Linked DNA regions of Thermosynechococcus vestitus BP-1. The protein of the gene in region 2 binds, or shares a complex with, the protein of the main gene of each other region. Links are inferred from orthologs where the notes say so. Each region holds a gene or a part of one and is shown on either strand. Other genes may lie near its edges. The genes, in order: ureC and ureA.

Region 1 (3,266 bases), 1.0 Mb from region 2 along the record:
TCACCCCTGACTCCCCACTCATCATTTCGTAGCGATCGCCATCCTTGGGTAATCGCTCTGGAGCCCCACTCATCCAGAGTATTCTTAAGAAGAAAATTAGTAAGGCCTACCCTGTCGTCATTTGTAGCCCTTGAGAACTACCCTACTGCCTTTGCAGCACTTTTTGCAGGGTGGTCAAAGCTGCTTTATAACCAAGCTGCCAAGAGGGTAGCCACGCCCAAGCCTGTGAGGGCAATCCAGATAAAGGCATTTGGTAAAGGAGTTGCAGGGGGCGGTGGTTCTTGGGGTTTTGGGGTGGGGGCCGATGGCCGCTTCCGGGAATGGCGATAGGGGGAGGTGTAGGCGCGATCGCCCAGGTGGGATAGGTCAGGAATTTCGCTGCACCATTCCGGGCGGCGTTTCAGTTGGGGCGCCTCCAAAATCGCCAGCAAGCGCCGACTTTCCTGGCGGGTCTGATGATCGGGGTGTCGTTGCAGTTGACGGCAGAGGCTCACGGCGGCCTCTTGATCGCCAGCAGCGCTATAGGCAGTGACCAGCCAGAGACTAATTTCTCCCGATTGGGTGGTGTTGCCCTCAGCGAGAGCGACAGCCTGGGCCAAGAGGGTAATGGATTGTTGATAGTTGCCCCGCTCAAAGGCCTGTTGTCCCTGTTGAAAGAGGGCAGATACCGCATCTGTCATCGCTTAAAAGAGGAAATAACGTTGGGCAAGGGGCAAAACGGTCGCCGGTTCACAGGTGAGCAATTCACCATCCGCCCGCACCTCATAGGTTTCGGGATCGACCTCAATATGGGGTAAGTAGTCATTGAGCTTCAAATCCGCTTTGCGCAGTTGGCGAATATGGCCCACCGGCAGCACCGTTTTTTGTAGCCCCAATTGTTCTGGGATGTTGTTGGCAATGCCCGCCTGAGACATAAAGGTTACCGATGTGGTGGTTCGGCAGCCCCCATAGCTGGCAAACATGGGCTGCATGTGTACTGGTTGCGGTGTGGGAATACTGGCATTGGCATCCCCCATTTGGGCGTAGGCAATCACTCCCCCCTTGATAACCAGTTCGGGCTTGACCCCAAAGAAAGCGGGCTTCCAGAGGCATAGATCAGCAATTTTGCCCACCTCTACTGATCCCACATACTCAGCAATGCCGTGGGTGATGGCAGGATTAATCGTGTATTTGGCCACATAGCGGCGGGCGCGGAAGTTGTCGTGATCGACTCCCGGCCGCTGAGGATCCCTGAGATGTCCCCGCTGCACCTTCATTTTGTGGGCAGTTTGCCATGTGCGAATAATACTCTCCCCCACCCGTCCCATGGCTTGGGAGTCTGAGGAGATAATACTAAACGCCCCGAGGTCATGGAGAATATCTTCAGCGGCAATGGTTTCTCTGCGGATCCGCGACTCGGCAAAGGCCACATCTTCAGGAATACTGGGGTCGAGGTGGTGGCACACCATCAACATATCCAAGTGCTCATCGAGGGTATTGACGGTGTAGGGCCGAGTGGGATTAGTGGAAGAGGGCAACACATTGGCTTGACCACAGAGCTTAATAATGTCGGGGGCGTGTCCTCCGCCAGCGCCCTCCGTGTGATAGGCGTGAATGGTGCGGTTTTTGAAAGCAGCAATGGTATCTTCAACAAACCCAGATTCGTTGAGGGTGTCGGTGTGGATGGCCACCTGAATGTCGTAGTCTTCCGCCACGCTCAAACAGGTGTCAATGGCATTAGGGGTACTGCCCCAGTCTTCATGGAGTTTGAGACCCACAACGCCCGCCTGCACTTGCTCAATCAATCCTTGGGGTTGGCTGCTATTGCCCTTGCCCAAAAAGCCTAAATTCACTGGAAAGGCATCAGCAGCCTGAAGCATGCGGTAGATGTTCCAAGGTCCCGGCGTACAGGTGGTGGCATTGGTACCCGTGGCAGGTCCCGTTCCGCCGCCAATCATTGTCGTAATGCCGGCGGCAATAGCAGTGGCAATCTGCTGTGGACAAATAAAGTGAATATGGGCATCAATCCCCCCAGCGGTGAGGATCATGCCTTCGCCAGCGATCGCCTCCGTGCCGGGGCCAATGATAATATCTACCCCCTCTTGGGTGTAGGGATTTCCGGCTTTGCCAATTTTGTAGATTTTGCCGTCTTTGATGCCGACATCGGCTTTGACCACGCCCCACCAGTCCAGAATCACCGCATTGGTGATCACCACATCCACCGCACCTTCGGCATTGGCAATGGGGGACTGTCCCATCCCGTCGCGGATCACTTTGCCGCCGCCAAATTTAACCTCATCGCCATAGTGGGTGTAGTCGTGCTCAATTTCGATAATCAGGTCAGTATCCGCAAGTCGCAGACGATCGCCCACGGTCGGGCCATAGGTTTCTGCATAGGTCTGGCGATCAATCCGGTAGCTCATTGGGGGTCTAAAGAGGTCAGGTGCCGGCGAAGTCTGGCCTTCTCAGTCTAAATTTAGCCCAATTCTTCGACAACAATGAGGCCCTTTTTCATCAAAGCTTGCAGATCCGCATTGTGGGTTTTGCAGTTGCGCCAGCGCCGTTCATCGACATTTTCATTGCGACCTGGCTGAAGGGTCACCGGCCCAAAGAAACTATCAAAGGTCATGGGCTGTTCAAGGTAGCTAATCACAGTTAGCATGGCAGCAGACGTTCGACAAAATCACTATTTTCAGAATAAGGCTAGAGTGGATCTGATGCCGAGTTGGGTTGAGTATGGTCCGCAGGCGGCTGAGTTTCCTTGGGATGGCGATCGCCCTTGGCGCCCTAACGGGCTGTCCATTGCGTTTGCCCGATCGCACCCCCTCCACCCCTAGTACAGAAGCATCTCTGCCTCCCCTTGCCCCCGCGGAGCGACCCCACGCGGGAGAGAATTTCATTGCCAAGGTGGTTGCTGAGGCAGGGCCAGCGGTGGTGAGTATTGATACGCTACGATTGGACCGCGGTAGCGAGGATCCTTTTCTCGCTCCTTTCCCAGTGCCAGATGTGCCGCTGCGCCAAGGTCAAGGCTCTGGGTTTATCTTTACGCCCGATGGCAAAATCATGACCAATGCCCATGTGGTGGAAGGCGCTAGCGCCGTGCGAGTCACGCTTCCCGATGGTCGCCAGTACGATGGCAAGGTGCTGGGTGCTGATTCCCTGACGGATGTGGCGGTGGTGCAAATTAATGCCAAGAATCTGCCCACGGTTCAACTGGGGAATTCCGACACCCTGAGGCCCGGTGAGTGGGCGATCGCCATCGGTAACCCCTTGGGGCTGAGTAACAC
Region 2 (3,215 bases):
CAGCTTGTCCAGGAGTTCAGCGATCGATTGGGCTTGACACTCCACCGTTGCCCGATCGCGGGTGAGTTTTTGCAAGGGAGTTGGAATCAAAACAGTAACAGCCATAGATCTCTACAAACCATCCATCGATTTCGATAAAGTGTTGGCAAAACTCACTAGACCAATACCGGTTGCCAATCCAACCGTTCGAGGGTGCGCGATCGCTCTAGGGCGCGCTCAAAGCTGGCCAACTTGGGTTCAATCCTCAAAGGTTGACCGATATCGTTTTGTACCGCCTCTTGGGTTTTCAGGCCATTGCCCGTGATATAGACGACGGTCACCTCTTCGGGGTCAATTTTGCCCGATTCCACCAACTTTTTGAGAACAGCAATTGTGGTACCGCCAGCAGTTTCGGTGAAAATCCCTTCCGTTTCCGCAAGCAGCTTAATGCCTGCCACAATTTCTTCATCGGTGGCCGCAGCGATCGCCCCATTGGTTTTGCGGGCAATTTCTAAGGCATAGACACCATCGGCGGGGTTACCAATGGCAATGGATTTAGCAATGGTGTTGGGCTTCACGGGTGCCACAAAGTCCCGCCCCTCGGCATAGGCTTGGGCAATGGGGGAGCAACCGACCGCTTGGGCACCACTACAGCGCACAGGTTTGTCAGCCACTAGACCCACTGCCACAAATTCCCGGAAGCCTTTGTAAATTTTCGTGAACAGAGAGCCAGAAGCCAAGGGAGCCACAATGTGGTCAGGCAGTTGCCAGCCCAACTGCTCAATCACCTCATAACCTAGCGTCTTTGACCCTTCCGAATAGTAGGGGCGCAAATTGATATTGACAAACCCCCAGCCATGGGTATTTGCCACCTCCGAGCAGAGGCGGTTGACCTGATCGTAGTTGCCCTCAACCGCCATCACCGTTGGCCCATAGATGAGCGTCCCCAAGACCTTACCCGCTTCCAGATCCGCTGGAATAAACACGCAGCAGTCTAGCCCCGCATGGGCCGCGATCGCCGCCGTTGAATTCGCCAAATTGCCGGTACTGGCACAGGAGACTGTCGTAAAGCCCAATTCCCGCGCCCGTGTCAACGCCACCGATACCACCCGATCCTTAAAGCTGAGGGTAGGCATGTTCACCGCATCGTTTTTGATGTACAGATGCTTGAGCCCCAGCCGCCGCGCCAGCCGCTGCGCTTTGATGAGGGGAGTCATTCCTGTGCCCACATCAATGGGCTCTGCCGAGGTCACCGGCAAAAAGGGACGGTAGCGCCAAATGGACTTCGGACCTGCCTCAATGGTGCTGCGCGTTACAGCTGCCGCCAAGCGTTCCAAATCGTACTTCACCTCTAGGGGGCCAAAACAGTACTCACAGACATGAATCGCTTGGGGCTCGTACTCTGCACCACACTCTTTGCATTTGAGGTGGGTAAAGTAGGCGGTTTCGGTGGTGGAGGTCAAGGTTGCGGTCATAGGTCTTAGACGGCCTCAGACAAGTTGTTGACCATCCTAGCAGGGGGCGATCGCCCTGTCAAATATATCCGACTATTTTTATCGGGATTTAAAGGACCAGAAAATTCTTGCCATTGGGGATGTGTGCCTCGTTCGCCGCTGGCACGCTCCTGAGGCTTTTTGAGACTTCAGCGAATGGGGGTATGTACTGTTACCAGCTTTGTGCCATCGGGAAATGTTGCCTCGACTTGCACCTCTGTGAGCATTTCTGGCACCCCCTCCATGACATCATCACGGGTGAGCAGCGTTGTGCCATAGTTCATCAAATCGGCAACGGTGCGCCCCTCCCGCGCTCCTTCCAAGATGGCCGCAGAAATATAGGCCACTGCTTCAGGATAATTGAGCTTGAGACCCCGGGCTTTGCGACGTTCGGCCACAAGAGCAGCCGTAAAAATCAGGAGTTTGTCTTTTTCTTGGGGAGATAGTTGCATTGTTTCTAGGGTTAAACATTGACTCTGTCATATCCTAAAGTGGGGCTTTGGGGCCCAGCAAATCAATGATCGATAAAGCAATGATCGATAAAGGGAGATTGCGGCAACACTATCTTGAATGGCGGCAGCACCTGAGCGATCGCGAGTGGCAAGATCGCAGTCGGCGCATTTGTCAGCAGTTGTTTGATCATCCCCAGTTTCAACAGGCAACCACGGTGTTGACCTACGTGCCCCATCGCCGCGAACCGGATTTGCGCTCCCTCTGGTCAGTCCCGAAACAGTGGGGCTTACCCCGTGTGGTGGGCCGGAATCTACAGTGGCATTGTTTTGATGGCAAAGAAGACACACTCCAGCAAGGCCCCTATGGCCTCTGGCAACCGTCCCCTGACGCTCCCCCTATTGATCCCGCTGGTGTTGATCTGTGTTTGATTCCGGCGGTTGCCTGCGATCGCCGGGGGTATCGCCTCGGCTACGGCGCCGGTTTTTTCGATCGCCTCTTTGCCCACCCTGACTGGCAGCACGTGTGTCGCTGGGGAATTGTCTTTGAGGCAGCGGTTGTAGAAGAACTGCCCCATGATCCCTGGGATCTGCGGCTGCAAGCGATTTGCACTGAATCAGGCCTCTGGGAAATCCGCTAAAGACCCAGTTTGGTCAATACTGGCTGCGTTGAGACGACGTGTTTTCTCAAACCGAGTTCCTCAGGACTCAGACCCAGGGCTAGACCCACCAGTTGCGGCAAATGGAGAATCGGCAGATTGAGGGGAACGCCCACCTGCTGGGCAATCTCCGGTTGGCGGGCGTCGAGATTGAGGTGACACAGGGGGCAGGGGGTGACAATGCAATCCGCACCTTTGGCGATCGCGCTCTGGAGTCGTTGGGCGGCCATCGCAAAACTGGCGGCCGTGGCATAGCTAGAAATTGGCCAACCACAGCACTGGGTACGTCCCTCATAGTCTATGGGGGTCGCCCCTACCGCCTCAAATACCTGCTCCATCGAGGTGGGGTGAAGCGGATGATCAAAGGGGAGTCTCTCTTGGGCGCGCAGGAGGTAACAGCCATAAAAGGCAGCGCAGCGAAGCCCTGTGAGGGGACGACGGACGCGATCGCGCAACTGGTCAATGCCCACATCGCCCACAATTGCCCAGAGCAAATGCTTGACTTCTGTTGTGCCTTGGTAGGGAGCGCAGCCCTGTTGCGTCAACACTTGGTTAATTTCTGCCACGTACTCCGGGCGATCGCGCTGAAAGGTCTTGAGGCGTTCATCCACATGGCCAATCACCCCCTGACAGGT

What was found.
Region 1: the proteins of ureA (region 2) and ureC are in contact, whole or in part, in a crystal structure (PDB 4CEU), measured with the Sporosarcina pasteurii proteins. The link is inferred for Thermosynechococcus vestitus BP-1 from one-to-one orthologs. Residues at the interface, in WP_115362093.1 of Sporosarcina pasteurii: Ala6, Glu9, Lys10, Ile13, Ala16, Leu19, Arg23, Asn31, Tyr32, Pro33, Glu34, Val36, Thr40, Met44, Met70, Glu71, Val73, Met76, Asp78, Gln81, Ala82, Glu83, Leu92; in WP_115362090.1 of Sporosarcina pasteurii: Lys441, Phe442, Asp463, Pro464, Ser465, Ala466, Ser467, Ile468, Thr470, Pro471, Gln472, Pro473, Met475, Arg477, Gln565, Arg566, Tyr567, Phe568, Leu569, Phe570.

Annotation. Positions count from the first base shown.
Region 1 is NC_004113.1:1,952-5,217, reverse strand. What follows is about bases 44-2,985. They hold ureC (urease subunit alpha), read right to left. Parts: upstream 2,403-2,985; coding sequence 684-2,402; downstream 44-683. Other genes in these bases: TLL_RS00010 (trypsin-like peptidase domain-containing protein), read left to right, coding at 2,716-2,985; TLL_RS00015 (hypothetical protein), read right to left, coding at 2,456-2,641; TLL_RS00025 (hypothetical protein), read right to left, coding at 186-680. Outside these bases: more of TLL_RS00010, read left to right, coding at 2,986-3,266.
Region 2 is NC_004113.1:1,003,152-1,006,366, reverse strand. Bases 274-3,164 are described here. They hold ureA (urease subunit gamma), read right to left. Parts: upstream 1,925-3,164; coding sequence 1,622-1,924; downstream 274-1,621. Other genes in these bases: TLL_RS04950 (CoB--CoM heterodisulfide reductase iron-sulfur subunit B family protein), read right to left, coding at 2,559-3,164; TLL_RS04955 (5-formyltetrahydrofolate cyclo-ligase), read left to right, coding at 2,023-2,562; thrC (threonine synthase), read right to left, coding at 274-1,454. In the rest of the region: TLL_RS04970 (MoaD/ThiS family protein), read right to left, coding at 1-105; more of thrC, read right to left, coding at 156-273; more of TLL_RS04950, read right to left, coding at 3,165-3,215.